3 regions of the Paenibacillus sp. sgz302191 genome follow, and region 1 is predicted to be linked to each of the others. Evidence: riboswitches for the same ligand, from Rfam matches in the RefSeq annotation. Region 1 holds a riboswitch; each other region holds the start of a gene.
The links. A riboswitch is a leader RNA that binds a small molecule or an ion and turns the genes downstream of it on or off. The one in region 1 is predicted to bind cyclic di-AMP.
Positions count from the first base shown of each region.

Region 2: another riboswitch for cyclic di-AMP. It lies ahead of AC3G2T_RS15130 (hypothetical protein); the one in region 1 lies ahead of AC3G2T_RS32905 (resuscitation-promoting factor).
Region 3: another riboswitch for cyclic di-AMP. It lies ahead of AC3G2T_RS07075 (APC family permease); the one in region 1 lies ahead of AC3G2T_RS32905 (resuscitation-promoting factor).

Region 1 covers NZ_JBYLHY010000035.1:46,525-57,155, forward strand. Annotated here, with positions in the region: gene ispE (4-(cytidine 5'-diphospho)-2-C-methyl-D-erythritol kinase) at 1-509, opposite strand, end outside; gene AC3G2T_RS32875 (hypothetical protein) at 1,119-1,268, opposite strand; partial or broken gene AC3G2T_RS32880 (small, acid-soluble spore protein, alpha/beta type) at 1,915-2,085, opposite strand; gene veg (biofilm formation stimulator Veg) at 2,202-2,474, opposite strand; gene yabG (sporulation peptidase YabG) at 2,861-3,709, opposite strand; gene rsmA (16S rRNA (adenine(1518)-N(6)/adenine(1519)-N(6))-dimethyltransferase RsmA) at 3,765-4,664, opposite strand; gene rnmV (ribonuclease M5) at 4,675-5,211, opposite strand; gene AC3G2T_RS32905 (resuscitation-promoting factor) at 5,329-6,468, opposite strand; cyclic di-AMP (ydaO/yuaA leader) riboswitch at 6,759-6,959, opposite strand; gene AC3G2T_RS32910 (ABC transporter ATP-binding protein) at 7,242-7,985, shown strand; gene AC3G2T_RS32915 (ABC transporter permease) at 7,982-9,211, shown strand; gene AC3G2T_RS32920 (TatD family hydrolase) at 9,197-9,964, opposite strand; gene AC3G2T_RS32925 (HD domain-containing protein) at 9,993-10,631, opposite strand, start outside.
Region 2 covers NZ_JBYLHY010000009.1:73,864-84,494, forward strand. Annotated here, with positions in the region: gene AC3G2T_RS15120 (AAA family ATPase) at 1-2,517, opposite strand, end outside; gene AC3G2T_RS15125 (invasin domain 3-containing protein) at 2,978-8,377, shown strand; cyclic di-AMP (ydaO/yuaA leader) riboswitch at 8,598-8,768, shown strand; gene AC3G2T_RS15130 (hypothetical protein) at 8,885-9,337, shown strand; gene AC3G2T_RS15135 (hypothetical protein) at 9,527-9,922, shown strand; gene AC3G2T_RS15140 (sensor histidine kinase) at 10,070-10,631, shown strand, end outside.
Region 3 covers NZ_JBYLHY010000004.1:68,944-79,574, forward strand. Annotated here, with positions in the region: gene AC3G2T_RS07055 (aminopeptidase) at 1-625, shown strand, start outside; gene AC3G2T_RS07060 (hypothetical protein) at 629-1,447, opposite strand; gene AC3G2T_RS07065 (helix-turn-helix transcriptional regulator) at 1,616-2,551, shown strand; gene AC3G2T_RS07070 (DinB family protein) at 2,628-3,128, shown strand; cyclic di-AMP (ydaO/yuaA leader) riboswitch at 3,934-4,091, shown strand; gene AC3G2T_RS07075 (APC family permease) at 4,234-6,051, shown strand; gene AC3G2T_RS07080 (Ger(x)C family spore germination protein) at 6,330-7,526, opposite strand; gene AC3G2T_RS07085 (GerAB/ArcD/ProY family transporter) at 7,565-8,662, opposite strand; gene AC3G2T_RS07090 (spore germination protein) at 8,646-10,196, opposite strand; gene AC3G2T_RS07095 (hypothetical protein) at 10,618-10,631, opposite strand, start outside.

The sequences.
Region 1 (10,631 bases):
TTGGCCAACACGACCCAACATTGCGGAGGCGAGGCGATCGGCTCCAGCTTCTCCCCTCTGCCCCGGGCAACCGCCGTGCCGCCCGTCACGCAAAAAGGAACGTCCGAGCCCAGCTCGGCTCCAAGCTCCTGCAGCTCTTTCACCGGAATGTCCAGCTTCCATAACCGATTGAGCCCGCGCAGCGTAGCCGCCGCATCGCTGCTTCCTCCCGCCAGCCCTGCGGCTACCGGAATCTTTTTATCCAGATGGATGTAAACGCCCTGTTTGACGTCGTACCGATCCTTGATCAACCTGGCGGCTTGAAAAGCCAAGTTTTTTTCGTCAAGCGGAATATACCCCGCCTGGGAGGAAATGATGATCGTGTCGCGCGGCAGCTCCTGCATTTCGATCCGGTCCGCCAGGTCCACCATCGTCATGACCATTTCGACTTCATGATAACCGTCTTCTCTTTTATGTAAAACATCAAGGGATAAGTTGATTTTGGCCGGTGCTTTTTCAAAAATCTTCATCCGCTCACCTTCTTTTGCTCGTTTGCCGTTAAAACATTATAACAAAAGCGCAAAAGAAAAGCTAAAGCATTCGACACAGCTCGTCGGAACGATGGCCCCAGCGGTTCTCGCCGCTGGATGGCGGCGAAGCCGGTTGCCAAATGCGGCCGGATAGCTCACGCCAGCCTGTGGGCAGAGAGTGCGGGGTTTTACGAAGAAACCTGTGCGCTTCGGGGAAACCCGCCGATTATGCACGGAATGCCGCTTATAATAAGCAGACTGAGCCAAGAGGTCAGAGCACTGAGCGGCAGCGGCAAAAGCTGCCGGAATGCTTTGAGGCCAAGCCCATCCGGCCGCATAAGGATGAACTGCTCGTGTACACGCACCGCCAGAGCCGGCAGTACATCTGCCTGGCAGCGCGAAGAAAACCCGCAAAAACCCCCATGACGTCGTGGACGTCACCCTGCAGAATGAAAATAGTCAGGTCTACTGCGTTCTATTTTCGTATAAAGCGCAAAAGTGCAGGTTTTTACTCGTTGATGCGCCAGCCACGAAAAATTCCTGCAAATGTGCAGGTTTTTGCCTGTTGGTACGCCGGCAACGAAAAATTCCTGCAAATGTACAGGTTTTTCAGCGAACATTTGGGTTCAGACTCATTTTGCCCAGAAATTCCTGCACAATTGCAGGCTTTTCCTCAAAATGAACCCCATAAACAGAAAAAGCCTGCACTTTCGCAGGTTTTTCGCTTTGCCAAGCCGCTTCACGAATGGCCGTACCCACAATTAAGGGCCGCCACCTCGGGCTATCCTAACAAAGTATCGCTGGACAATTTAACTTTCGCAGGTGATCCTTACGCAATGCCGGTGATTCAGAACGGCTGCTGCGGCTGCCTGGCCGCATATGAATACCCTGTCTGCCCCTGTACGCCTGAAGCTACCTGATTCGCCTGGAGCCCTTGAGCCTCCTGCGCCGCGTATCCGTAACTGCCACCACCTGGCTGAAGACCCTGGCTCTGCTGCGCAAAGCTGCTTGTCCCTCCCGCGTACGGTTGCGTACTGCTCACCGCTCCTCCGGCGTACAGCTGTGCACTGCCGACCGTCCCTCCGGCATACGGCTGCACACTGCCGACCGTTCCTCCGGCGTACGGTTGCGCACTGCCGACCGTTCCTCCGGCGTACGGTTGCGCACTGCCGACCGTTCCTCCGACGTACGGCTGCGCACTACTGACCGCTCCTCCGGCATACGGCTGCGCGCCGCCGACCGTCCCTCCCGCGTACGGTTGCGTACTGCTGACCGTTCCTCCGGCGTACGGTTGCGCACTGCCGACCGTTCCTCCGGCGTACGGTTGCGCACTGCCGACCGCCCCTCCGGCGTACGGCTGCGCATAGCCTCCAGAGCCTTGGCTTACCGGGGCCCCTGGCGAGTACTGCTTGGCCAGCGCCTCCTCCGCAATCTGAATCGCCCGCTTGACCATGTTGCCGGCGTCCTTCGTGCGGATTCCTTCCCAGCCTTCCCGCTGTACCACATCGTAAAAGCCAAGGTCCTTGGCCAGCTCATATTTGAAACTTTCCGACATAATGCTTCTTCTGCGTCCCATCGCTATCCCTCCTGAAGTAAAATAGAAATGTACGGATAGTGTGCCGCATTATCGCCAACTCCATGCAAAGCAAAAGCAGACCCTATGCGGGCCTGCCGTTATGATAATGCGCTAAGCTAATGTTGAATATAGGTGATACGGACTTGTCCGTCATCGTTGCAAACGGTCACTTCCACGGATTCCGTCAAGATATCCGCGTAGCTGTAGGAGACCCGCTTAAATGCGTTGGACTCTTCCAGCTTAACAATAAATACAGAAGGGTAGGTTTCTTCTAAAACACCGGAACGCTCGATAGTCTTTCGCCGACCACCATTTGCTCGCAACATGATCTTCTGCCCGACATGGGGCTCCAAACTGCGTTTAATTTCCAACAGCGCATTTTTTGCCATTGTCAACTACCACCTCTTTCCTTGTTAATTATAACCGATCATGGCCAAAATGTCAAATTAGGACCAAATATTATATCAGCCCGACAATCCTGTTGTCAACGGCATATCCGCCTAATTTTAAATTTGCTTGGTGTTTAGGTTGCCTCCAAAGATTGTAAATTATTCACTTTTTTTCATGAAATATATTTTCGACATATACGGAGGCATTTAGCACCGAAAACGGATGCCGCCCACACGGCGAACAAAACCAAAGAAAAAGCGCCCAAACGCGAATGGACTTTGCACAAGTCGATTCGCGCCTGGGCGCTTGAATGGATATGCACCGTACGCAGCTCACAACACGCGGTTTCACAACTGTACGAACGGCGGTCGGTCGCTGTTGAGTTTCACACATTTGCCTGCGAGTGCTGAATGCCGGGAATCCCCATCCGGTAGCTGCCTCGCGTATCGACTCCTCCTAATCCGTCTAACCCCGTAACCGTCAAGCTAACGATGTCCAGCATGGAAACGGTATCTTTGACCGACGTATAGGACAGCTTAGCCGCAATGCACAAGGGGTCCAGAGCATGAATCAGCACGCGGGCCGGGGAGCTGGCAAAATTCGCTCCGGCCCGCAGCAGCGCTTCAAAATGCGACTGACAGGCTCCGGCCACAATGATCAAGGAATCGCGATCGCGTTCGTACTGCCTGGCGACCTGAACCGCGCTCACAAAATGAAGCGAATTTTTGTAGCTGCTCAAGTTGTTGATATCGCGGTTTTTACGGTTTTTTATTATGCCGTCATGTCCGGTAATGACGACGATATCCGGCTTAACTTGCGGCAGCAGCCGATACAGCGCATCCGGCATCTGGGCTTCGGGGACGTAAAAGCCCTCCGCAGGCACGCGAAGCTCTCCGTACAGCTGCATGCATTTGCGCAAATAGGCCGGGTCTCCGTCCACATGCAGTATTTTACCCGGCACTTCAAAATAGCTGACGCCGGAGTGCTGATTCTTCTCCTGCTGCTGCTCCCTGGCGATTTCAATTCGTCGCAGCGATTCCCGATATTGCGGGGTGCCCGACCGGAGATGATCCGGCGTGACGCCGCCAAACGCAAGCAAGTCCGTCAGGGGCGCATCTGCAAGCAGCCGGTAATCGACACCCCTCAGCACGGCCTTCACCTGCTCGATACGTTCGATTTTGAAAATGACGTCTCCGCCATAGGATTTTCGGGTAACAAAGTCTCCTTGCCTCATCGCTCAATCCCCTCCTAGGGCTATCCTATGGCGGGGATGGGCATTTGGTGCGGGTTTATTTGCAGCCGTGCGCGCGGAGGGCCGACGACAAGCGCGCGAACTCTTCCATGCTGAGCGTCTCACCGCGGCGCGAAGGCTCGATGCCGATGCCGTGCAGGAGCGCCTCCAGCTCAGCCTTGGTGTCTTTGGCAAAGAACCGCGCAGCCAGGTTGTTGTAAAGGGTTTTGCGCCGCTGGACGAAGGATGCCTGGACGACTTCGAAGAAGAAGTCGGCGTCCGCCACCTCGACCGGCGGGGTTTGCCGTACGCGCAGCCGGATGACGGCGGAATCGACGTTCGGCTGCGGGACAAAGACGGTGCGCGGCACGATCGTGACAAGCTCCGGCTCGCAGTAGAACTGCACGGCAATGCTGAGGCTGCCGTAGTCTTTGGTGCCCGGGCGGGCCGCCATGCGGTCGGCCACCTCTTTTTGAATCATCACGACGATATTTTCCAGCGGAAGCTTCTCTTCGAGAAGCTTCATAATGATCGGCGTCGTGATGTAATAAGGCAGGTTGGCAACAACGCTGATGCCGCCAACACCGGCAAAATGCTGCCGGAACAGCTCCGGCAGGTCCAGCTTTAACACATCCCCATGCACGACCTGGGCATGGGGGTACGGCTCCAGCGTCTCGCCCAGGATGGGCAGCAGACGCTGGTCGATTTCGATGGCCAAGACGCGCCCAGCCTGCTTGGCCAACTGCTGGGTGAGCGCCCCGATGCCCGGGCCGATCTCCAGCGCGCCCTTGTCCGGGCCGAGCCCGGCGGCGGACACGATTTTGTGCAAAATATTCTGGTCTACGAGAAAATTTTGTCCGAGGCTCTTTTTCAGCACCAGATCGTGCTTCTTAAGTATTTCTTTCGTTCTGTTCGGTGTAGCGACATCCTCAGGAAGCGCCCGGTTGGAAGTATTCATGTCACAGCCCTCATTTATTTAGTAATTCTACCGCCGCTTCAAACTCCTCGCGGGTGATTTGAAACATCGCACAGCGCTTGTAAAATTGCTTGCCGTTGCAGTAGCCGATGCCGAGCGCCTTGCCTGCCTCCAGCCTCCGGGAGGCCGCTTCGGCGTGGACGATGAGTCCCGCCGCCATCAGGTCCTCCCAGGTGACCAGGGAGACGGCTCCTTCATACTCCGTCCGCAAATTGCTCAGCGCCTGCCGGATCGTCTCCGGCGACGCGTTCTCAACCCCGATGTCGCCCTTGTACTCCGCCTGCTCCTGCGTAATAAAGGCATGCTTGCAGCCGGGCACCTTCGCCGCCACGATTTTGCGGATCCGCTCCCCTGCATGATCCGGATCGGTCAAAATAATAACTCCGCGCCGCTCCTGAGCCAGCGCGATCCGTTTCAACACGGCCGGACCTATTGCGGAGCCGCCGGTTTCGATCGTATCCGCCTCCACGGCCCGGCGAATCGCTGCGGTATCGTCTTTGCCCTCGACAACGATAACTTCTTTTATCATACAACGTTCCTTTCCCTGTACGCACAAAAAGAAGAGGGGTCTCCTCTTCTTTTGCCATTCGTGAACGACCTATCTATCTATATATACATTCTGCCCATGCAGAAACCGGATTACCCCTTAATTCTCAGTCGGCTTCTTCGGCCCTACGACATAGACGGTATAACCGTTCTTCGTGCCGAATTTGTTGGCATAGCTCTCATCTTCGAAGTAAACGTCGATCGTTTGCCCTTTCACGGCGCTGCCTGTATCTTCAGCGCGCCGGAAGCCAATACCGTCGATGTACACCCACCATCCGAGCGGAATAACCTTCGGATCTACCGCGATCGTTCTGCCTTCGGTGACTGTAGTTCCTGTAAACGTCTTGCCAAACCCGGGGCTGTCCGCGGATTTGCCGGTAGACTCCACTCCCGCCGAATATGCGGTGAGTTTCACGTTTTTGAGAATTTGTTTGTAGCCGAATTTGACGCCATTCTTTGAAATTTCATCCACGCTAGGGGATGAGGCCGATAAAGCGACGACCGGATTTTTCGTGCCGATGGCAACGACTTTTTTCACACTTTCCGTTTGAACCTGTTCATCTACAACTGCTTCGGAAACCAAAACGCCGTCTTCGAATACTTTTTCCATTTTTTTCAACAGAACGCCCTCTTTGCCTTCCTGGACGACCTGTTCCTTGCCTTTGAGCAGCGATGCATCGTTCTTCTTCTCGGTATCGAACGCGATCGGTTCCGTTGTTTCGTTCTGCTCTTTCTTTACCCTGACAACTTTGACTGTATCGCCGGGTAAAAGCGAAGATGCCGGTTCAGGAGTGACTCGGTCAAGCTCCCCAAGTGCAATATGTAAATCCTGCAATGCACTTTCAACCGTTCTTGCAGTTGTGTAAACAGTGGTGGTCTTTCCATCAGCAGTCAATTGAATCGGTGACGCATGATCGATCACGAATTTCTCTCCGCCCTTGATCGGAGTCGTGAGCGCTGCAGAAACTTGATCGTGTTCACCAATCTTAATGGCTTGTTCATCCAGTAGGCGTTGCAGGACCCATTGCTTCGTATGCACAACGGTTTCTTGTCCATTCACAACTACGGATACGCTCTTGGTAGCCGTACCGTACAACAACACCAAAAACATGAAAGTCATAGCGATTGAAATCATACCTAGGCTTAAAATCAAACGCAAGTTTTCATGCTTCCATCGTAGTGCCAAGGACATGCTGGATGATCGACTTACATGGGTCTCGGTTAAAGAGATGTTGCCCACTTCTTCGGTCCTCCTTCAAAGCCTCGCCGCCCGTGTGTTACGCATGATTAAATTAGACGCGACTAAGGTCAGTTTGTGATTAACTTAATAAGCCTCTCCAGCTTTGCAGCGGAGTTCACCCGACAACAACGCGGCCATTACCGGACGCTGCTGCGGTAGTCCCACCTCCTTCGCTTTTCATCCTATGATCATCTAGCCTGCACTATCTCGAAAAAATGAAAAGACCAGCGGAAAGAGGACTCTTCCCGTGGCCTTGTATGCATAGAAAAATACAACCAGACACGACAATCGTTACCTCTCTCGGTACGCTTACGAGGTTAGCTGACGGATTCGGACGTGAGAGTCGCCCTACCTGGACAACAAGCTGCTTGCTCGTTGTCGTTGGATTCACCCCTGATATTCATTCTGCTGGCATTCGGCGGTTGCATGTGCTTCCGAATGTTTGCAGCGGTTCCCCCGTTCCCATAAATGGAACTCAGCGAATGGAAATTTGGCAAATTGGTTATTAAGTTATTATGAAAAGTATATTACGCTGTAAATCTAAACCTGTAAAGGGATTATCGCCCGCTAAAAAGGGCGGAATTCGGAAATAATAAACATTTCCGGCTATAAATCTTGGTCTTTAGTACGTTTTTCTCATTATAACGTATTCTGACGCTTTTTTTCGCAATTCTTACGTTTAAATTAGGCTTTAATAGCAATTTTGTTTATAATGGGGATGGGTGAAATTGGTTCAAAAATGCCAATAATTTGCTGAAAAGGAAGGCCTTTCGATGAACCCCATTCTACAAGTCGACTCCCTTTACGGGGGATATCTTCCAGGAAAACCTGTCCTGCACGGACTTACTTTTTCAATCCGCCAAGGTGAAATGATGGGCTTGATCGGACTCAACGGCGCAGGCAAAAGCACGACAATCAAAAATATTCTCGGCCTGCTTCATCCGCAAAAAGGCACGATCCGCGTCAGCGGCCTCACCCTGGCGGAAGACCCGCTCGCCTACCGCGCAGCGTACGCTTACGTTCCCGAATCGCCCGAGCTTTACGAGGAACTGACCATCCGCGAGCATCTGGAGCTAACGGCCATGGCATACGGGCTGACCAAGGAGCAGTTCCTGACCCGATCCCAGGCGCTTTTGGAAGAGTTCCAAATGAAGGATAAGCTGAACAGCTTTTCCAGCCATCTGTCCAAAGGCATGAAGCAGAAGGTAATGATCATGAACGCGTTTTTGATCGAGCCCGCCTTGTACATTATCGATGAGCCCTTTCTCGGGCTTGACCCGCTGGCCATCCGCTCGCTGCTTGAGCTTATGGTCCGCATGAAGCGCAGAGGAGCCAGCTTCCTCATCTCCTCGCACATTTTGTCAACGATTGAAAAATATTGCGACAGCTATGTCGTTTTGCATCGCGGCAAAATGGCCGCCCAGGGAGATTTGGGCGAACTGCGGGTGCAAACCGGGCTTGCCAAAGCGTCGCTCGACGACATTTTTTACGAGCTGGTTCAAGGTGATTCGGTATGAAGGACATGGAGGTCAATATCACCGGTTTATGGCAGCAGCGCCTGGGGCGGTATTTAAAGGAAGCTTCGGGGTACTGGCTCTACGCGGCGCGCAGCAATTTTGTCGGCTTCATGTTGTTTCTTGTCATTATTTCTTCCTATTATTATGCCAAAACGTTGCAGCAGCTTCCGACAAATTATCCGTATCTGTGGATCGCTTTGCTGCTGCTTGTTCCGCTGCTCGGGTCGAGCCCGATTCGAACGCTGGTCCGGGACGCGGACCGCATGTTCCTGCTGCGGATCGAGCGTCAGATGGGCGCTTACTTTCGCAGCGCGCTTCTTTACAGCTTTACGCTGCAAGCCTTCTGGTCGCTGATTGCGCTTGTCGTGCTGTGGCCCCTGTACCGTCACTGCGAGGGTGCGGCCGCTCAGCCGTTCGTCCTGATGCTGATGCTGATCCTGCTGGTCAAATTCGCCAACATATTGGCCGGTTGGTATGAGAGCCGCTTCGTTCACACCTATGCAAGAACGGCCTCCGTCGTATTCCGCTGGGTAGCGTCGCTCGTTATCGTCGCCGTGCAGTTCGACCGCAGCTTCTTTTGGGCGAGCGCAGCCGCGCTCGTTCTGATTTTGCTCTGGTTGGCGGCAGCCCGTTTTGCGGCCGTCTATACGATCGGCTGGGATTATCTCATTGCCAAAGAGAAGCAGCAGCAGGCTCGTCTGTACATGTTCTTCAACTGGTTCGTCGATGTGCCCCAGCTGCCGACGAGGATTGCGCGCCGCAGCTGGATTAGCGGAATTACGCGCTATATCCCTTTCAAGCAGGACGCATCCTATTTATACTTGTACGCCAAAACATTGCTGCGCACGGAGCTGTTCGGCATCGTTCAGCGGATTACGCTGCTCGGGGCGCTCGCCATCTTCGTTGTCTCCGGCGATGTGGCCAGGGCAGCCGCTTTTCTCATCGTGATTTTGATTTCCACCGTTCAATTGACCGGCATCGAGCGTGCGCACCGCTATACGTTTTGGCTGGAAATGTATCCGCTGAACCGGATGACGAAAGCCGGATCGATCGCTTTTCTCATCTGGTGCGTGCTGCTTGCCCAAATCTGTGTGCTTACGATTCCGCTCCTGCTGCGCTCTGCGGCCGTATACGCGCTTGTCCCTGCAGGCAGCCTCCTGCTGGTCTCGTTCATCTGCGGCGTTGTGCTCCGCCGCAAATATCGCGCCGCTTTACTTGAGGCCTAGCAGCCGAATAGCATTCCCTGTCGTAATAGCCGCCAGTTCCTCCAGGCTGATTCCGCGAATTTCCGCGGCGGTTTCGGCGACAAGCCGGACATATGCCGTTTCGTTGCGCTTGCCGCGGTAAGGATGCGGAGTCAGATAAGGGGCGTCCGTCTCAATAAGCAGCCGGTCAAGCGGCACCTGCGCCAGCACCTCTTTGGGCTGTCTGGCGTTCTTGAACGTGACGGGCCCGCCGAACGAAATGTGGAAATTCATATCCAGACACTGCTTGGCCGTCTCCCAACTACCCGAGAAGCAGTGCATGATCCCTCCCACTTCCGCCGCCTTCTCCTCTTTTAGCACCTGCAAAACATCCTGGTGCGCATCCCGGTTATGAATGACGATAGGCATGCCGAGCTTGCGTGCCAAACGAATCTGTTCGCGGAATACGCGATCCTGCACATCCTTCGGCGAAGTATCCCAATAGTAATCCAGACCGATTTCTCCGATGGCGACCACCTTTTCGTGCTTGCACAGCTCCTCGATCCATTCCAGATCTCCCGGCTGCATGAACTTGGCCTCCACCGGATGCCAGCCTACCGTCGAATAAATAAAATCGTACCGCTCCGCCAACTCGATCGACGTCGGAATCGTCTCGCGGTCAAAACCGATATTTACGATCCGCGTAACGCCTGCATCCAGCGCCCGCTGAATCATCTCCTCCCGATCCTCGTCAAATTGCTTCGCATTCAAATGCGCATGTGTATCTGTCAGCATGGTTTAAGCTCCTTCGTGATTGTTTGTTCTATTCCCGCAGTCCGATCAATGCCCTTACGTCCGGGTAAGCGGATGCGCTCAAACGGTGAACGATCTCCTCCGGGTAATAAACCCGGTGCTTTCCTCTGTGAATGCCGCTGATCGAGCGGACGATATCCGATTTTTGCGTAATTTCCGTCAATTGATCTTTGTGATTGAGCAGCAGGATCGGCAAATTCTCATCGTTTTCACCGGGCCTGTATACATCATAGGAAAGGTTCGACGGAGAATCGATTTCCATATAAGAGGCCGGATCGAGTCCCAGCTCAAGCATCGCCTGCTCCATATGCTGAAACACCTTTTGGTCGACGTCTTCAAACGCGCTGTATTTGAACAGCTTGCGGTTCAGGAACCTTTTGCACAGGTCGGACAAAACCGCATCGCTCTCCGAGCTCCAAAAAACTAGCATCGTCTGCATCACCGATTCGTCAAGCAGGATATAATCTTCCAGGGACAGCTTGTTCTGAATCAGATGCAAAATAGGCTCGACCATGAAAGCGAACGCGTACTGCTCTTCATATAAATATTTGGCCCGCTGAAAAATTTTGTTCAGCAAAATTTCCGCACTGCGGGTAACGGGGTGAAAATAAACCTGCCAGTACATTTGGTATCTGGACATCAAATAATC
Region 2 (10,631 bases), on a different contig from region 1:
TTTGCCTGATGCAATCCCCAGCAGCATCCCGTATGAGGAGTAGATCGCCGCGGAAACGGGGGTGTTGCCATATTGAAGCGAAAGCTGAATGGCTCTGCATGTCAGCAGAAAAAAGACCTTTTTATTCGTGAAAAAGGTGGAAGGAATAATCGCGGCAATCAGGTTCATTGCGGCAATCCGATCTTTATCCGACATTTCCTCCAATTGAGCGAGTCTGTCATACCGATTGCGCAGCAGCGCCTCAATGCGTTTCCCTTCAATCAGCAGCGTGAAGCTTCCCGGGTTGGGCGAAATGATAATCTGATACTCTCTCAGGCTTTCGAGACCGAGGGCAGTGCCTTCCAAATATTTGCCTTGGTTGATGTATTGCATGATTCTGATCATTTGCACTCTGCTTCGCTCAACCCGGTTGCGCGCACGGCCGAGCAAGAAATCGATGTCCTGATCGGACTTCCGGTAGTGGCCGCATAAATATTCGCATTCCGCTTTTTGCGCATGCAATTCGAAGCAAAGTTCGAACTTATTGCCCCAATCCTCCGCAGGCAGCATCTCCACTCCTTTGCCAAAATAACCTAATGCGACATCGTAGGCGGAAGAGGCTTTGGCGCGGTTTCCCGCATCCAGGTTCAGCTTGATGAGCTGCAGCATGTCCTGCTCGTCCGTTATTTGTTTGGAGCCCCGATTAAGATGGTTGACAACGTCAAACGAGTTCTCTCCATGTCCGCTGTCTTCCCCATTCAGGCATCTGCCTATTCGGATATGGATGGCCTGTTTCGATTCGTCATCGATCCGACTGTAAATCAGCCTCTGGATGTTGTCGTGAGCAAAGCGGAATTCATCGGTTTCGAACGGCACAATCATTCCTTCGGCTTCAATTGCGGACCATTCTGCAAGCATGTCTTCCATCGCCCGGTTCGCAACGCAAGCTATCAAATGCGGGTGAAACGTGCTTCCTACGCAGGCCGCAATCCGAAGAAGCTCCTGAGCGTCGCTCGAAAGGCGAAGCAGCTTGTGCTCCATCAAATCATGGATGGCATAGCTTGGCTCCTGCTCGATAATTTGCCCCAAATTCCACTGCCAGCACCGCTTCCCGTGGTTGTACAGCAGAGTGCCGTCGTCCTGCAGCCGGAGTAAGATTTGATTGAAATGAAACGGATTGCCGCCTGATCTATGATACAGCAGTTCCGTCAAGGACATCGTAGTGTCCGCGGGGCTGTTAAGCGTCTCCATAACGATGCGGTTCATTTGCGAAAGGTTCAGCGGCGACAGATGAATATGGCGGACAACCGCTTGCTCTGCGACGCTTCCATCCGTTTCGTACCCCGGCAGCTTGCTTCGGTCCGTTTCCGTATGGCGATAAGCGCAGACGAACATCAAATACTGGCATTCCGGGTCGCATAGCAGCGCATGAATGAGCTGGAGGGACGATGAGTCCGCCCATTGCAAATCATCGATAAACAGGACGAGAGGATGTTCCTTAGATGCCAATGCTTGTACAAATTTGCGAAAAACATAAATGAACCGTTTTTTCGATTCATTGGCCGGAAGCTCTTCCGCAGCCGGCACAGCGCCCAATATCAGCTCGACTTCAGGAATAATCGCTGTAATGACGTTGGCGCTGGCGCCCAAAGCTGCTTGCAGCTTTTGTTTCCACAGCTCGGACTGATCCTTTCGTTCTCCCAGCAAATGACGCATTAACCCGCGAAATGCCTGAATAATCGGATGATAAGGGCTTTCTTTCGATATTTGTTCGAATTTTCCGGTAATATAGAAAAAATCTCGCGAATGCTCTTGTTTTCGAAACATTTCATTCATCAAGCTTGTTTTACCGATGCCGGCTTCGCCCGAAATATAAACCATTTCCGTTGACCCCAAGCAAGCGGAATAAAAGGCTTGCGTAAGCATGGCAAGCTCATGCTCTCTGCCGTGAAACCCCGCCTCCATGAAGAACGTATCATGAGGGCGTCCTATTTTGTCCAAATCCGCTATGAGAAACCCGGCATTTTGGTAGCGCTTATTCGGATTTTTTTCCAGCAGCTTCATGATGATAGATTCCAGACCTTCGGGCAAATCCGTTCTATGATTCGTCAGCGGCGGCGGGCTTTGCGCCAAATGCATATACACCCATTCGAGCGGATCCCCGGCAAGAAAAGGCAGGCGGCCAGCCAGCATTTCGTAGTAAATGACGCCAATCGAATACAGATCGCTGCGCTCGTCTGCGGAACGCATCATCCTGCCCGTGTTCTCGGGTGAGCAGTAGGGCAGACTTGTTTCGGATATGCCGCTGCCGGCCGGACGGACATAGCGGTCATCCGAACGCTGCACCGCATAGCCTGAATCGCTCAAATATGCCTCTTGGCCATTTGCAAGTACAGCTATCCGCTCAGGCCGCAAATCGAGATGAATGGTCTGCTGCTGGTGAAGATTCCCGACACAGGCCGCAATTGCTCTGGCAAGCGGGAGAAACACATCCGGCTTCATGCATGTTTGTTCATTCATAAAATCCCTAAGAGTCATGCCAGTTCGACTCTCGATATAATTGTTCGCATTCATTCTGGTACACCTCGGACGTCAACTTACTAGCGGTTACCTTCTATTGTAATGGAAGAAGGGCTCATATTACAGATAAAAATAGGAATCCGGCAAGCAATTCAGCGCTTATTTTCATGTAAATACTCCTTTATAGGTATAGAGAATTTGAAGGTTTTGCTTTATCTTATTATTATCTTATTAACTGCATTAACAAATCCAGAGAGGTTTTGGTGGTTAAATGTTTAACGCCTTTATTGCTTTTATCAGCATTATGCTTCTTGGAGTGGTCATCTTCATTAAGCTATGGTGGGACGGCTCGTCTACGAGCCTTGCATTTACAAAATGGTTTTTTGTCATTTTTTTCATAGCGGCGCTGATTGTCGGGGCGTGTACTTTCGCAGGAATGATTCGATTTTAGGGTTCTGCAGTAGAATGGAGGATATGGATGAAAGGCTTGAAGCAAGGAAAACGATGGATTTCCATGATGCTTATCGTCATGGTTATTTTTGGGGTGTTGCCCGGCGGGTATGCCATTGCTGCGGATCCGGTTGTCCTGGATCAAGAGCAGGCAAGTGGGAGCGGGAATAGTTGGGTCAACCATGACTATCAGCGTTATCAAACATTTACTCCGGCAATTAGCGGCAATCTCAGCAAAATCGATCTCAACACAGCCGGCTCATACGGCTCGACCGGGGCCTTTCAGTTGAGCATTTATAAAGAAGGCGATCTTGCGACTCCGCTTGCAACAGCGCAAACGGCGGCTGGATCAGGCTGGGTATCGTTCGATTTCTCCGGGGCGGCGCCATATTTGAAGAGGGAAACAATGTACAGAATGGTTGCCTCAACGGAAAACGGAGGATCTGCCGGGTTTGGATGGTACATGATCGGCGGCGATGTTTATACAAGAGGGTTCTCTCCGGCTTTTGGTTACGATTACTCCTTCAGAACGTACATGATTGCGGATAATTCGATATCCCCGGCAGAGAGCGGGATCTCAAGCGCGCAATCCAGCCTTGCAGCGGACGGGACAAGCCAGACGGCCATTACCGTGAGGCTGAAGGACGCGCAGGGCAATGCTTGGACGACCGGAGGCTCGGTGGTCGCGATTGCGACGACTCTGGGTACTGTAGGCCCAGTGACGGATAACGGCGACGGCACTTACACGGCGACGCTGACGGCTCCGACGACGACGGGCACCGCGACGGTGAGCGCGAGTGTCGGCGGAAGCGCGCTGACGTCGACGTCGAGCGTGCAGTTCGTGGCGGGAGCGGCATCGGCGGCGAAGAGCACGCTGGCAGTAGGCAGCGCGTCGATGACTGCCGATGGGACAAGTCAGACGACGGTTACCGTGAAACTGATAGACGCGCAGGGGAATGCTTTGACGACCGGTGGAGCGACGGTCGTTGTTGCGACGACACTGGGCACGGTAGGCCCAGTGACGGATAAAGGCAACGGCAGCTACACGGCGACGCTGACGGCCCCGACGACGGTCGGCGCCGCGACGGTGAGCGCGAGCGTAGGCGGAAGTGCGCTGACGGCGACGGTGAGCGTGCAGTTCGTGCCCGGAGCGGCGTCGACGGCGAAGAGCACGGTCACCGTGGGCAGCGCGACGCTGACAGCCGACGGTGCAAGCCAGACTGCGGTCAGTGTGAAGCTGAAGGACGCGCAGGGGAATGCCTTGACGACCGGCGGAGCGGCGGTCGTAGTTACGACAACACTGGGCACGGTAGGCACAGTGACGGATAACGGCGACGGCAGCTATGCGGCGACGCTGACGGCCCCGACGACGGCGGGCGCCGCGACGGTGAGCGCGAGTGTCGGCGGAAGTGCGCTGACGGCGACGGTGAGCGTGCAGTTCGTGCCCGGAGCGGCGTCGACGGCGAAGAGCACGGTCACCGTGGGCAGCGCGACGCTGACAGCCGACGGTGCAAGCCAGACTGCGGTCAGCGTTAGGCTGAAGGACGCGCAGGGCAATGCCTTGACGACCGGCGGAGCGGCGGTCGTAGTTGCGACGACATTGGGCACGGTAGGCCCAGTGACGGATAACGGAGACGGCAGCTATGCGGCGACGCTGACGGCCCCGACGACGGCGGGCACCGCGACGGTGAGCGCGAGCGCAGGCGGAAGTGCGCTGACGTCAACGGCGAGCGTGCAGTTCGTGCCTGGAGCGGCGTCGACGGCGAAGAGCACGGTCACCGTGGGCAGCGCGACGCTGACGGCTGACGGTGCAAGCCAGACTGCGGTCAGCGTGAAACTGAAGGACGCGCAGGGGAATGCATTGACGACCGGAGGAGCGACGGTTGTAGTTGCGACAACACTGGGCACGGTAGGCCCAGTGACGGATAACGGAGACGGCAGCTACGCGGCGACGCTGACGGCCCCGACGACGGCGGGCACCGCGACGGTGAGCGCGAGTGTCGGCGGAAGTGCGCTGACGGCGACGGCGAGCGTGCAGTTCGTGCCCGGAGCGGTGTCGGCGGCGACAAGCACGGTCACCGTGGGCAGCGCGACGCTGACAGCCGACGGTGCAAGCCAGACTGCGGTCAGTGTGAAGCTGAAGGACGCGCAGGGGAATGCATTGACGACCGGCGGAGCGACGGTTGTAGTTGCGACAACACTGGGCACGGTAGGCCCAGTGACGGATAACGGAGACGGCAGCTACGCGGCGACGCTGACGGCCCCGACGACGGCGGGCACCGCGACGGTGAGCGCGAGTGTCGGCGGAAGTGCGCTGACGGCGACGGCGAGCGTGCAGTTCGTGCCCGGAGCGGTGTCGGCGGCGACAAGCACGGTCACCGTGGGCAGCGCGACGCTGACAGCCGACGGTGCAAGCCAGACTGCGGTTAGCGTTAGGTTGAAGGACGCGCAGGGGAATGCATTGACGACCGGAGGAGCAACGGTCGTGATCTCATCGACACTGGGCATGGTAGGCCCAGTGACGGATAACGGAGACGGCAGCTACGCAGCGACGCTGACGGCCCCGACGACGGCGGGCACCGCGACGGTGAGCGCGAGCGTAGGCGGGAGTGCGCTGACGTCAACGGCGAGCGTGCAGTTCGTGCCTGGAGCGGCGTCGACGGCGAAGAGCACGGTCACAGCGGGCAGCGCGTCGCTGACCGCCGACGGTGCAAGCCAGACTGCGGTTAGCGTTAGGTTGAAGGACGCGCAGGGGAATGCCTTGACGACCGGCGGAGCGACGGTCGTGATCACATCAACACTGGGCACGGTAGGCCCAGTGTCGGATAACGGAGACGGCAGCTACGCGGCGACGCTGACGGCCCCGACGACGGCGGGCACCGCGACGGTGAGCGCGAGCGTAGGCGGAAGCGCGCTGACAGCGACGGCGAGCGTGCAGTTCGTGCCCGGAGCGGTGTCGGCGGCGACAAGCACGGTCACCGTGGGCAGCGCGACGCTGGCAGCCGACGGTGCAAGCCAGACTGCGGTCAGTGTGAAGCTGAAGGACGCGCAGGGCAATGCCTTGACGACCGGTGGAGCGACGATCGTGATCGCCTCGACACTGGGCACGGTAGGCCCAGTGACGGATAACGGAGACGGCAGCTACGTGGCGACGCTGACGGCCCCGACGACGACGGGCACCGCGACGGTGAGCGCGAGCGTAGGCGGAAGTGTGCTGTCGGCGACGGCGAGCGTTCAGTTTCTCCATGGAGAGGTGAGTTCATCTCGCTCAACGGTTGCCGCAAGCGATCTTGTCGTACGGGCGGATGGCAGCAGCAAAGCCTCGATCTTCGTGAAGCTGAAGGACGATTACGACCATCCGATTGCCGGAAAACGGGTACTGCTCGAAGCGAATGGCGGACGATCGGTCATCGATGTCGTTTACGGATTGACCAATGCGGATGGTCTTGCCTTATTTGCGGTAAGCAATACAACGGCAGAGAACGTGACTTATTTTGCAAAGGAAGAAGCAAGCGGTCTATCGTTGGACCAAACCGTGAATATTAGGTTTACATACGATCAGCCTCCGAATATCGTGTTGCAAGCGGCTCCTGCCGGTCCAACCTTCGGAAGCGTGACCGTTACCGTAACGGCGTCGGTTTATGGTCAATTCAATAACGTCTCTTCGATCAAATGGGCAGCAGGAAACCGTCCTGTCTCGTATTTTGGGACGCAGGGCGTAGAAATCACGGACCATTTTACCGTACAAGAGAACGGGGTTTATTCAGTCTATGTGGCCGATGCGGCGGGCAACGCGAACGTTAGCTCGATTGAAGTCCGGAACATCGTTCCTTTGAGCGGCAATGCGAGCTTGAGCAGCTGGCAGCTTATGGGATTGGGCGGGACGGTAAAGTTCGATTTTGACCCGGGGACAGTGAACTATACGGTAGACGTAAGCCATTCGGTTTATGGCTTGAAAATGGTGCTGACAGCCTCGGACGTCTATTCTGCCGTCTACGTGAACGGATTGCAGGTTGCGGGCAGCCCGATGACCGGTGAATATTCGCTTGCAACAGGCAAAAACACGTTCGAAGTCAACGTCAAAGCGCAAGACGGTTCAGTTAAAACATATACGCTGAGCGTGATTCGTTCGGCTGCAAGCTCCGGTTCCGATTCTGGTTCGACTTCAAGCTCGTCAAGCCATTCGTCGCCCGGCAATTCGATCGCGGCTTGGATCAATGATGCAAAGGTGTCCGGGATTGCCACACTTCAAACAGATGCCAATGGAGTGAAGTCCGTTGATGTTCGATTGGATAAGGATACTTTAAAGAAGGTGCTTGACTCTTTATCCTCCTCGCCTGAACGGAATCTCTCGGTATCGATTGAAGATGAGGCGGACCAAACAGCGCTGCGGCTTCCCGGTGAAGCTGTCAAGCTCCTTGCCGGGAAAGCGGATAAGATCACTTTAAAAACTCAGCATGGCCAGTATCGCTTGCCTCTGGCGGAAGTCGTAAATCAGGAGTCCGAGTGGACGAACGATGCGGAAGTTCAAATAACGATCGAGCGCGGCAAAATTGAAGCGATACCCGGACTGCAGGATGCGGCGAATAAAGGCGGTTTCCGGTTGGCGGCGGATCCGATTCATTTTAACGTATATGTGACGCATCATGGCGAGAAAAGCGAGATTTCCGGCTTCAACCGCTATGTACAAAGGGTTCTCTATTTGCCGGCGGATGCCGGAACGGCTGCAACGGCCGTGGTATGGGATCCGACATTCGGTGTACGTCCGGTGCCGACGGAATTTGCCAAAGTTGACGGACATCAGGCGGCCGTTATTCGCAGCCTCACGAACAGCGTTTATGCATTGGTGTCCAAAACGTCCCAATTTACAGATATTCAAGGACATTGGGCCGCGGCTGAAATTGGCAGGATGAATAGCAGAATGATCGTACTTGGCGTAGATGAAAACCGGTTTGCTCCCGAAGCCGTTATTACGCGGGCTGAACTCGCCGCTTTGCTTGCGAGAGCGTTGGGCTTGCCGGAGGGCGGAGATCGTGCCGGTTTCCGAGACGTGAGCGAGTCGATCTGGTACAGCCGGGCCGTGAAAGCAGTTCAAGCATACGGAATTATGGACGGTTTCGGTGACGGAACGTTTGGGCCCAACCGAGAGGTTTCGCGGCAAGAAGCGATCGTAACGATCGTTCGGGCGCTGCGCATGGCCGATGCCGCTTCGGTGACGAGCAATGCCGGGGCGCAAGTGAACTTGGCCGCCTACACCGACAGCAATCAAATCGGCGGCTGGGCGAGCGATGCGATGCGGACAGCCATTCATATAGGCTTGGTGAAGGGGTATGGCAATGAATTGCGTCCGCAGAAGCCGTTAACTCGTGCCGAGACGACCGTACTTCTTTACCGGATGCTGCAAAAAGCGGGATTAATCGATGGATAAGCTTGAATCAGGAGACGGGCCGAGGGGCTCGTCTCTTTACTTTGCGGTTCAATGTCACCGGCAAAAGCATTCCAAAGAAAATGGAACGATAATGATCGAAATTTATATTTGATTACGCTTTCACTTGGGAAAATCATCAAAAAAACAAAATAAAGCCCCGTATTCTTATTTTACATAAACGGTAATTAGGGGTACCATTTGATTCAACAACTTCACATCATAAATCAAATCGCTGAGTCCCTGAAAGGGGAGCGGGGGAACCACCAGAAACCGATCCGAACAGGGGGCGGTTTTGCGGGGTGAATCTAAAGCAGGCGTTTGCTTGCCGCAGTAGGGCACTCTCAAGCCCGAATCCGACAGCTAACCTCGTAAGCGTATTGAGAGAGACCTTCGATCGTGCTTTCAGCAGTTCGTTTCTTTACGTTGAAAAGAAGCCCGAGAGTAGAATTTCTCTGCTCTCAGGCTTCTTTTTGCTTTTTTTCCACACATTGAGGAGAGTGACTGTAAATGTATCCTGAACCCATGACAGCACTGCAAGAAGAACGCACAAAAAATTGTAAAATTGTCAGGATCGAATATTTTCGATTTAATTCCGAGCTAACGGACAAGCTGATGCCCGGACATGGAACTGACTATCATTGCGGTATCCTGGCGATTTCAACAGGCGGTGCAGTGTACGGTATCGGAGAATTCATCATGCCAAGCTGCGCTGTGAAAGGTGATCTCGTACAGTGGGTAAGTGTTTTCCAGAGGATCAAAGGTCTAACTCTCGAAGATGGACTGCATTACATTCAGCGGAATAAGGAGCAGTGGGGTCTTGCCAGAACGCAATTAATCGAATCGGCATTCAACGATTTGGATGAAAAGCTGAGACACTCATCTGCCGGCGGCAATGAATCGGGTTTCTTAGGGGATCATGCTTATTTATTTGACCGTTCAGAGGCATATGTCTCTTTTTAGGGCAGATGTGTGGGGAATTTTAATCATTTTTTACGTTTTTTTAATGCATGGACCCGGATTCTTTTACCTCCTTTTTACAGCGTTCCGTATTAAGATCTCAATGTGACCGTGGGGAAAGCCGAGAAAGGGCAGTACCACGTGTTAAAAATTGGGCTTATGATTAGCCGCAATGACATGGAGGAGTAAGAAATGAATGAATCGGAGTTTATATTGGTTGCAGCTCCTACGAAAGCCGGCGAGCAATTTATTCGTCATTTAAAGTTTAAAGGGCTGCCTTGTGCGGTTGTAACGAACAATAGACAGGACCAGCAGCGCTTTTCCAAGCTTGGTGTGAATCATATCATGATTGTGGATACGGTCGAACATGAGACTTGGGTCGCTCCCGAATATCCGATAGGTAAAATCTTTTTGTTTGAAAATAGTTTGCCTTTATGCTGCCGCTATCTTCAAATCACCCGCAAATGGACTTCAAAAGCGGTCTATGTCATTACCGAACGCGACTATGCCAGGCTTATTTACAAAGGGCTTGGCGCCGATCATGTCATTTATTCAAGGGCAGGCAACGTTTCATTTTTACTCGATTAGCACGGTAAAATTTACAATTCGTCGCCTTACTGGATGACGAACAGCGGCAGTGTGACGGGCTCGTCCTCGGGGTCCGCCGACAATTCCCTAAAGTTATTGCTGAATAGTGAACCAGCAGATACAATTTCAGGAGAGGGGGGACATTTGATGAGAATAAAGCCGCATACGTTCAACAGTGTCAAATACAAGATTTTGTTTGTCAACCTGATTTTGATGATTTCATTCAATCTGCTTATCATTTATTTCTGGAATTACCGGACTTCGGAGGATACCCGGGAGTCGGCGGGCAACTACATCAACGACATGTTGAGGGTTTCCGGCAACAATCTGGAAGTGGCTCTCAAAGATATTTATGCGCTGGTGTCGATTACATCGACAGAAAGCGATATTGTCGCCATTTTGTCGAAAAGAGAGGAATCGACAGGACTTTCCTATTTGCAAGAAAACAGGAAAATTGACGATTATTTGGTCAATTTGTTCACATACAAGCATTATTTGAACGATATTATGATTGCCAATTTAAACGGAAGGACGTTTTCGAACGGAAATACAATTTCCTGGGAATTCCTTACCAAGCAGAGCTGGTATCCCCGATTGATCAATGACGAAGGGGCGTCTGTGTTCATTCCTCCCCATTATAATTCGGATAATCCTTATATTACGCCTTACCGGGACGATAGAGTGGCTTCGATCGCCCGTCCCATTAAAT
Region 3 (10,631 bases), on a different contig from region 1:
GAATGCGAAGAGATTCAAGCAGCTGCATCTGCAGTCGCCGGGAACGGACCTCTACATCGAGCTCGCTTCCAAGCATGTGTGGGTTGCCGCAGGCAGCGACACCGAAAGCGGCATTCCGTTCGTTCCGAACATGCCGACGGAGGAAGTGTTTACGATGCCGCGCAGGGACGGCACGAACGGAACCGTGCGCAGCACGCTGCCGCTGAGCTATCAGGGCTCGCTGATCGACGGATTTACTTTGACGTTCGAGAACGGCAAAGTTGTCAAGGCGACGGCGGAGAAAGGCCAGGAAGTGCTGAACAAGATACTGGACATAGACGAAGGAGCCCGGTACCTGGGCGAAGTCGCTTTGGTGCCGCATAATTCGCCGATCTCCCGCTCCGGCATTATTTTTTACAATACGCTATTCGATGAGAACGCATCCTGCCACGTCGCGCTGGGCAATTCCTACCCGTTCACGATCGAGGGCGGATCGGCGATGAGCGCCGAAGAGCTGGCCGAGCACGGCTATAACAAAAGCTTGATCCACATAGACTTCATGATCGGCTCGGCCGAAATGGATATCGACGGCATTACGGAGGATGGAACCCGCGAACCCCTGTTCCGTAAGGGCAACTGGGTATAAGCGCTACAGCGATTTCTTCACCTTCGAAGAAACGAGCGCCCACTTGCCTTCCTTCCACTTCCAGATCGACAATGCATAACCTAGCGTATCGGCGTCAGCCATGCCTGCGATTCTTTGAACGCCTTTCAGTTCGCATACGCCGTCCTGATCGGCATCCATCGTCTGCAAGTCGCTGTACGGATTAACGCTAACGAGAAACGGTTTGACAAGCATGCCGTTTTTGTATACGCCGGACTGATCGTAATCCTGCTTTTTCTCCTTGAGGTCGATTTTGAAAGATTTGCCCGTTTCTTCGATTTTCAGCTTTACCACGTAGTTATGCTTGAACTTCGCCGTCACGCGAAGCGGCTCAGGGACCGGCAGGGCTGTGGGCACATTATTTTGCAGCGAATAGATGTGGGAACGGGACGCTCCGCCGCTGCCGCCGGTTTCTGCGGAGACATAAATTTCGGGCAGCTTGTCGCCGTTGAAATCGCAGAACCGCATGTTCGGGTTGTGGCCTCCCTGCAGCGGAATCACCACCTGATTCCGGCCTTGGCCGCCGGTTACGACAACGAACAGCCTGGAAAAATACGAGCCCGCAGCGTCCGCCTTCGTTCCGCCCAGCGCCACCAACTCCGGCTTGCCGTCGCCGGTCACATCGATTTCTCTCGTCTGCAGCAGCAGGCCTTGTTCCGCCCCCGCCCCCGCTCCCGGCCCCGGGGTTGACGGCTCCCGGCGCTCTTCCGCCGCTGCCGCGTTTATCCCCTGCAAGGCTAAGCCGCTTAATAACACTCCGACCGCCGCTGCATGCAGGGCGGTTTTCGCTATTTTTCTGAACAATGCGCTCCACTCTTTTCCTTTTGAATTCGTAGCGGTCTTATTTTTTCTAATTTTTCCATCAACTATTCGGAATAAGGATGGGCTTTGCAAATCTAATTTCCAAAAGGATTCGCCCATCCCCGAATCGAATTGATTGAGAACTAAAATTTTATGGATGAGGTGCGACCATTGAAGCTTGATCGTCTGCTTGCAATAACGATGCTGCTGCTGAACCGTAAACGAATCTGCGCCAAAGAGCTGTCGGAGCGCTTTGAGGTATCGCTGAGAACCGTATACCGCGATGTGGAAACGATCAATCAGGCGGGCATTCCGATCGCCTCTTATGCCGGCGCAAACGGCGGCTATGAAATTATGGACCAGTACCGGCTGGAGCGGCAGTTTCTCACGCTTGAGGAGCTGCAATCGATTATTACCGGGCTCAAAGGCATCCGCTCCAGCATCGGCGAGCAAGAAATCGGAGGCCTGCTGGACAAAGTAGGCGCGCTGGTCGCCAAGTCCGAGCAAAAGACGGTGTCCGAGCTGCACAATCACCTCGTCATCGATATGAATCCGTGGCACAGAAGCAGCGCCGAAAAAGAGAAGCTGCAGTCGCTGCGCCACGCAATCCGCCAAACGAAGCTTATCCGCTTTCAATACACGACATCCCAAAGCGAGCTTTCCGAGCGCACCGTCGAGCCTATGGGCATCGTCATCAAAGGCTTCGGCTGGTATTTGCACGCCTACTGCCTGCTGCGGGGCGATTACCGCGTCTTCCGCTTATCGCGCATGAAGGACATCGCCATGCTTCCCGAGACGTTCGTGCGCAGGCCCGAGACGCTGGAGACGCTGTCCTATAAGATAGGCAAAAGGCCCGAGGCGTCCTACGTCAAACTCCTCCTGCACATGCAGCCGAATGTCCGCGCTCAGGTGGAAGACTACTTCCATCCCGAGCAAATTACGGCTCAGCCTGACGGCACGCTGCTCGTCACCGCGGTCCAGCCTGACGAGCCCTGGCTGTACGGCATGCTGCTCAGCTACGGCCCCAGCCTGCGCATTCTGGAGCCCGCGCACATCGCCGGCATCGTCAAAGAAAAAGCGCAGCAAGTCGCCGCGCTCTATTCCTAAAAAACACTGACAACCTGTTGTCAGGGAGGCTCCTTTATACTAAGGCTATTACGCATAACAAGGAGGCTTCTCCCCCATGATTACATCGATTCAAGCGTTCGCAGCCGAATGGAGCAACGAAACCAAAACCACACAGCGCGTGCTGGACGCGCTCACCGACGCATCTCTGAGCCAGGGAAGCGAGTCGAACTTCCGTCCGCTGGGACAGATCGGCTGGCATATCGCCACGACGATCCACGAGATGCTTTCGCGGACAGGCCTGCAGTTCCAGGCTCCCGAAGGCGAAGAAAAAGCCCCCGCTTCCGCCGCGAAGATTGCTGATACTTACCGCGCCGCTTCGCAAGCGATGCTGGATGCCGTGCAGTCGCAGTGGACGGACGCCAAGCTCCACGAGTCCACCGACATGTATGGCGAACAGTGGCCGAACGGCCTGACGCTGCGCGTCCTCATTTCGCACGAAATCCATCATCGCGGCCAGATGATCGTACTGATGCGGCAGGCCGGACTGTCCGTGCCGGACATCTACGGGCCGACCCGCGACAACTGGATCGAGTGGGGCAAGCAGCCGGTCCTGTAGGAGCCGTCCCCGAGCCGCCTCAGCGCGTTGATCGAGTCGCGACACATGGCCGACCGACCGCCGTCATGCAGCGCAACACCGCGCGCTGGGAGCTGCGCGCGGTGCGTTTGTGTGGGGCGCTGTTGCTGCTCTCGGTGCGTTTGGACGGGGCGCTATTACTGCTCTCGGTACGTTTGTGCGGGCGAAGTTGCTGCTCTCGGTGCGTTTGTGCGGGCGCTGTTGCTGCTCTCGGTGCGTTTGCGCGGGCGCTGTTGCTGCTCTCGGTGCGTTTGTGCGGGGCGCTATTTTTGGGGGAACAGTCGCTTTTCCTGGGCGGGCAGCCGCTTGATAGGGGAAAAGCCTGCGAAAGTGCAGGTTTTTTCTGCGAAATTGGCTTATTTGGGCGAAAAGCCTGCAAAAGTGCAGGAATTTTCGCTGAAAGTGAACCTGAGCCCGTGTCCCCGCTGAAAAGCCTGCACTTTTGCAGGAATTCTTCGTAGGCAGCGATCAGTGACGCAAATTCATGTATTTTTGCAGGTTTTCTTGATGCAGCCAGGCAGATTGGGGCTATCACCTCATGACGCAGGTTTTTTTTCAACAACCCGATGCGGTCCGGGAAATATTCCGGACCGCATCTTTTTTCAATTTTCACGAAAACGAATGAAAATGCTATCTTGAGTGCGAAAATGTAAGATTCGCGTTTATGTAAACGCTATCTTTAGGTTTTGTGATATGCTGCCGGGTATTTAAAGCCAACTTCCAACCTTTACTTAAGTTCCTTTCAGGCGTATTATTCAAAACGTAGTTCATTTAGTACAATCATATGAATCCTTTATCGCTGAATTTCCTAAGGAAAACGGGGGAACCAATGAGGCGTTCATTGCCTTTGGGGTGAATCGCGTACGGACGGCATCCGTGCGTGTAGGGCTACTCTCAGAGTCCGAATCCGACAGCTAACTTCGTAAGCGTACTATGGGAGAGGGATGAATCCGTGCTGCTTATTTCGTGAGCCACAGGGTCAGACCCTGTGGTTTTTTGCTGCCAAAAATAGCCCTGCGGCAGTCGCGGACAAGTGAAACTACTTAATTCAGGGGAACATACAGGAAAGCGCCGGTGGAGGGTAACTATGGTAAACAGATTAAAAAGAATGCTGATCGGGAGACCGATGAAATCCCACGAAATCGAGGACGAGAAGCTGACGAAAATCAAAGCGCTTGCCGTCCTGTCATCGGATGCGCTGTCTTCCGTCGCTTACGGCACCGAGCAAATTTTGCTCGTTTTGATGACCCTCGGCTTTGCCGCCGTTTGGTACTCCATCCCGATATCCATAGCCGTATTGGGGCTGCTGACCATTCTGGTCCTGTCCTACAGGCAGACCATATACGCCTATCCGTCGGGCGGGGGCGCGTACATCGTAGCCAAGGATAATCTTGGCGTAGGCACAGGGCTGGTCGCAGGCGGGTCGCTGCTGGTCGATTACATTTTGACGGTAGCCGTCAGCTCGTCCGCGGGCACGGATGCGATTACGTCCGCTTTTCCGGCACTGCACGATCATCGCGTGCTGATTTCTTTGGTCATGATTTTATTTCTTACGATCATGAATTTAAGAGGCATTGCCGAATCCGCATCGGTTCTCGCACTGCCGGTCTATTTGTTTGTCGCCGCCATTTTTCTTCTGATCGTATCGGGTCTGTTCAAGTACCTCACGGGCGGCATTCATGCGGAGGTTCCCGAGATCGGAAGCGTTGTGAGCAATGTGAGCTTATTTCTGCTGCTCAAAGCTTTCAGTTCCGGCTGCTCCGCGCTGACCGGGGTAGAGGCCGTGTCCAACGCGATACCGAACTTCAAAGCTCCTGCGGAGAAAAATGCGGCCAAAACATTGATCGCCATGGGCGCCATTCTGGGCAGCATGTTCATCGGCATCAGCCTGCTTGCCTACTGGTACGGAATCAAGCCGTCTCCGGAAGAAACGGTCGTTTCGAAAATCGCCGAAGCCACGTTCGGACGCGGGGTGCTGTACTACTGCATTCAGGGCGTGACAGCGCTCATTCTCTTCCTGGCGGCGAATACGGCTTACTCGGCTTTCCCGCTGCTGGCCTTCATGCTCGCCAAAGATAAGTTCATGCCGCACATGTTCAAAGTCCGCGGAGACCGTCTCGGCTTCTCCAACGGGATCATCATGCTGGGCGTACTGTCCGCTTTGCTGGTCATTCTCTTTCACGGGAATACGGAAAACCTGATCCCGCTTTATGCAGTCGGGGTGTTCATTCCGTTCACCTTATCCCAGTTCGGCATGATGGTTCGCTGGATCAAATTGAAGCCTGCCGCGTGGATCGTCAAGTTCATCATCAATACGATCGGGATGATCACTACGCTCACGATTACCCTGATCTTTATTTTCACCAAATTCAGCCAGGTTTGGATGGTTTTCATCTTTCTGCCGATCGTCATTTTCCTGTTCTTCCGCATTCACAGCCACTACATGAACATCGCTAATGAATTGCGCGTAAATCTGGAAAAGGATAAGCCGGAAATCAAGGGAAGCACCATCGTCATTCCCGTTGCCGGCATTACCCGGGTCGTACTCAATTCCATCAGCTACGCCAAATCGTTAACCGATAATGTCGTTGCCGTCTACGTCGGCTTTGACGACGATGAAATTCACAAAATGGAAGAAAAATGGGAAGAGTGGAATCCCGGAGTCCGACTTATCGTGCTGCGTTCCCGCTACCGGAGCGTCATGAAGCCTCTGATCAAATTTATCGAAACCGTGGAGTGGAAAACGGCGGAGACGGATCATATCACCATCCTGATTCCGCAATTTATTACAAAACATTGGTGGCAAAATCTGCTGCATAACCAGACGAGCCTGCTCATTCGGGCTTATCTGTACACGCAAAAAGATATCGTTATCGCTACGGTTCCTTTCCGCTTGCATCGTTAACCGTTCATGCACCACCGGGGCAGGTGCCGCTTCGGTCAATCTAACCCAAGCAGATTGGCCAGTGGTTTGAACAACGGCATAATCCAGGCACTTGGCCCCGGCAGGTCCGGTTTGAACAAAAGAATAATGGATAATAGGCAGGCGGCCAAAGTAATACCTCCGGCCACCGCCTTCTCCTTCACACCGATACCCGGCGCACCCGAAGACAAGCCGAAATAGACAATCAGAGCTACGCATACGATACCGGCTACTGCAAGGCTTTTCAGAAGCGTCCCTCCTTATTTCTTGCGGATTTTATCGGCGGGCATTCCTTGAGGCAAGTCCGATTTGCCGACTCGCGTAATTTCGGTCCGAATGCTGACATCTACCGGCAGTTCCCTGAACATTTCAGCCCACTCCTGCTTGTTCTTTGCCCATTCCCGCGGATAATGGTTCCGGAATAGATCGGCGAAACCGAACGCATCGATTTGCAGCTTTTTTTGAGCGTTCGCCAGCGTGGACTCGACAGTTTCCGCGAGCTGCGCTTTCCACGCCTCCTTCGCTTTCCGGATGAACTCGATACTCATGTTGTTCGTATTCGTCGTGTTCAGAATCAAGTCCCCGGATATCTGAATATCGACGTTCATCCGCCACTCTCCGGCGTGAGTTATTTTTGGAGTGATGCGCGAGTTCGCTTGGATCAGATGAACCGCCACCACTCCTTCCACACCTTGCAAATCGAAGGAAAAGTTCATCGTCTCCAGCTCGTTGCGGAGAAGCAGCAGCCCGATCGTATCCGTCTTGCCCAGCATGCTCGCCAGCTTGTCCTTGCCGAACACCGCCACCCCGTTGATGGCGGTCGTCATCTGCATCGGTCTGTTCACCTGCTTCCATGAGATCGGATCGACAATCGTCAGCACGGCGGATTGGCTGTCCCCTTCCACCATCTGCGTCAGCCGCTTCAGCGTAACAAGCATGCCGAGCTTCATATTGCCCATCTCCCGAAGCTCCTCCGACGTGCTGCGCTCAAGAAGCGGCTGAAGATCCAGCACGGAAATGGCTGTTCCCGGTGTAACATACACATAAGCGTGTTCCCGGAACTGCAAATATCTGAGAAAAAAATCAAGATAGGGGCGGATTCCTTTCTCCGCCGCTTCTTTTCCGAACACGATCACCTCGCTGTGCCCCCAGAACAAATAGCGCGACAATTTGCGCTGCAGCTCGATCATTGCCTCGTCAATGCTCTTGCCGGTCCCTTTGCGCAAAAGCGTAGCCCCGGTTACATTACCGCCGCTCCCTCCCGTACTGCCTTGCGGGCCGCCTCCCGCTGCCCGGGGAATGAAGATTTGCGCCGACAGTTCGACCGCTCCGCTTGGAGTCACGTCCACTCCCGTGGCGAGCACGATGGCCAAATCATTGATTTCCTTCCTGTCCCAGCATCCCGGCAAAGCCAGCAGCAGGGAGAGGATCAGGACGACCCGGCCCCCTCGCTTCACGAACGATCGCCCGCTCTTCCTGCCCGTTCTCCAGACGCTCATTCGGGCGAAGGGGATCGGCTGTTCCGTATTGCCGCGACAAGCAGCAGAAGGCCGGGCAGCAGGATCAGAGCGATCATCGTGTACAAGTTGCCGACGGCGCTGAGCAGGCTGGCAATCTCGCTCTGATTGGATGCAACCCAGAACGAAAAGGCCACCGTCAGGAAAGCCAACGGGAACACCAGGGGCCGGTAGTCCTTCAGGTTCAGCAATTGGGCGACGGAGACGGAGTTCAAATAGAGAAATAAAGAAACTTTTATCAGTATCCCGGTAATCCAAATGGCAATGATCACGGCCTCCAGGTGCTGCAAAAAGTCCGCATAGCTAATATAACGGGCCGCTATCATAACCGGATAGGCGAGCCTGTCCGTTACGTCGCCGAACAGAAACAGACAGGAAATATTGACGGCCACCATCGTGAAGGTTGTCACACCCAGCGAGATCAGGGAAACCCGCCATACGCGGTCCCGGCCGGTAACGTAAGGAAGGAAAAAGCTGAGTAAAACGTATTCGCTCAGCCAACTGGCCGGAGCCACCGCGCCTTTGAAAATGGGCTTCAGCCCCTTTTCCGCAAACGGAAGCCATTCGTCGGTTTTCCACTCGGGAATCAGCAGCAGCAGAATAATAACCAGCAGGGCCGCCATCAGCGTCACGAGAATGACAGCGGACCGGCCCAGCACTTCGATCCCGCTGACAACATTGAGGGCGCAGACGAAAATAAGACTGCCCATAACGACAAAAAGCGGCGTCTGCGGAAGAATGGCGCTCAGAATAAACTCCCCGTATTCTCTCAGCACGGTTCCGTTCAGTTGAGCCAAGTAGAACACAAAAAACAGACCGAACAGTTTCCCCGGAACTTTGCCCAAAATCAGAACGCTCGATTCGATGGGAGACAGCTGAGGATGACGAACGTTCAGACGGTAGGCTATAAAGATCGCCAGCAATCCTACGGTAGAAGCCAGCAAAGGCGTCATCCACATGTCGTGGCCCGCGTAGCTCATCGTTACGCTGGGGACGCTGAGAACCGCTGTCGCAAGGATGGTCGGGAACATGATCGCGCTCATCTGCAGGGGGGTAATTCTACCTTGTTCCATCATCGCCCTCACCTCTTTTCAAATCGACATTCCCCCGACTGGGCTTCTCCGGCCACGGTCTGGCGCCCGACAGCTCGGGACTGCCCGTACCGCTCCAGACCGGAGAGCGCATGAACACGTCCTTGAATTCACGCAGCCGGGTCGGTGTGACCGGAGTTAAATACGGAAGCCCGAATGAGCGGAGCCTGCACAAATGAATGATCATAACGATAAAACCGAGCATGACACCAACGAGACCGAGCGTGCCGGCCAAAAACATGATCGGGAACCGGAGCAGCCGCGGCGGAATGCCGAGCGAGTAACGCGGAATCATAAAGGAAGAAATCCCCGTAATCGCAACGACGATAACCATGGGCGCGGATACGATCCCCGCCGATGTAGCCGCCTGCCCGATAACAAGCGCCCCGACGATGCTGACGGCCGAGCCGACCTGCTTCGGAAGCCGAACGCCCGCCTCCCGCAGAGCTTCGAACGTAATCTCCATAATCAACGCCTCAATCAGCGCCGGGAACGGAATTTCCTCCCTCGATTTGGAAATATTGAGCAGCAGCACGGTCGGAATCATCTCTTGGTGAAACGTAGTAATCGCTATATAGGCAGACGGCAAAAGCAGCGAAATGACAAAAAAAACGTAACGAAGCCAACGGACAAACGTGCTTACCAGAATATTTTGATAATAGTCCTCGGGCGACTGCAGCAGCGAAAACAGGCCGATAGGCGCCACCAGCGCAAATGGGGTGCCGTCGATCAGAATGGCGACCCGCCCTTCCAGCAGGTTAGCACACACGACATCCGGTCGTTCCGTCGGCAGCAGTTGAGGAAACGGAGAGAACGGATTATCCGATATCCACTCCTCGATCATTTCGCTTTCCAAAATTCCCTTGGCCTGAATAAGTTCCAGGCGGCGGCGTATCTCCTTTACCAGTTCCGGATTGGCCAAATCTTTTATATACGCGATGATAATATCCGTCTTCGAATGGCTGCCGACGGATAGGTTCACCGTTTTCAAATTGGGCGTTTTGAGCCTCCTGCGAACGAGGGGCAGATTGACCCCGATTCCTTCGGTAAACCCTTCCCGCGGTCCCCGAATCGTCGATTCGGCAACAGGCTCCTGGACTTGGCGCTGATCCAGCCTTATAAGATCGAACGACCAGGCGGTCATAGAACCGTCCAAAAACAGGACTGGATAGCCTCCACAAATTTTGTTCACCGTTTCATTAATCCCGGTATGCTCCGAAAGCGACGCCGTATGAATGCGCTCCTGCAGAAATCCGTCGTATAATTCGAACTCCTCGTCAGCGAGCATGGCAAGCGGCGAAAGCACCTGCTTTTCCAACGCGAACTGGTCCGAATACCCCCGGACGTATACAACGCAGCAGCGGACGGAGTCCGATATAGAAAAGGCGTGGAATACAATATCGTAGCAATCTTCAAAGACAGATTGAAGGTAGGATATATTGTCATCCAGCGATTCCGACAACTCCACATCGCAATCGTCGGCCAAGCTGGAAGGGGCGGAAGGAACGGCCTTGGGCATATCTGTTCATCTCCGATGTCTGGGAATGTATACTTGACTACCCCCATTATTCCCATTCGGCAGGGCTGTAAACGTTCGACAACTGCGGATGGGGAGAACGAACCGCGGCAAGCGTAACGTGAATAGAAGGACCAAAGGCTTTTTTGCATCGTTAGGGGATGCACCCGCAAAGGAAGGCGCTGCCGAAGCGATGTTTTAGAGGTCGATCGGATAACCGGACAGCCTAAGGCAACACCGGCTATGCACGGAAAAGTTGCAAAATCTCCCGTAATGCCGTGGACGTCACTCCACAGAATGAAAACTAATCAGGCCTACTGCGAAAACCCGCATGCTTCGAGGCAGCATACCTTTGGCAACGCGCGGAAAACCTGAACCCCCCATAACGCCGTGGACGTCATCCCACAGAATGAAAATACCAGGTCTACTGCAAAAAAC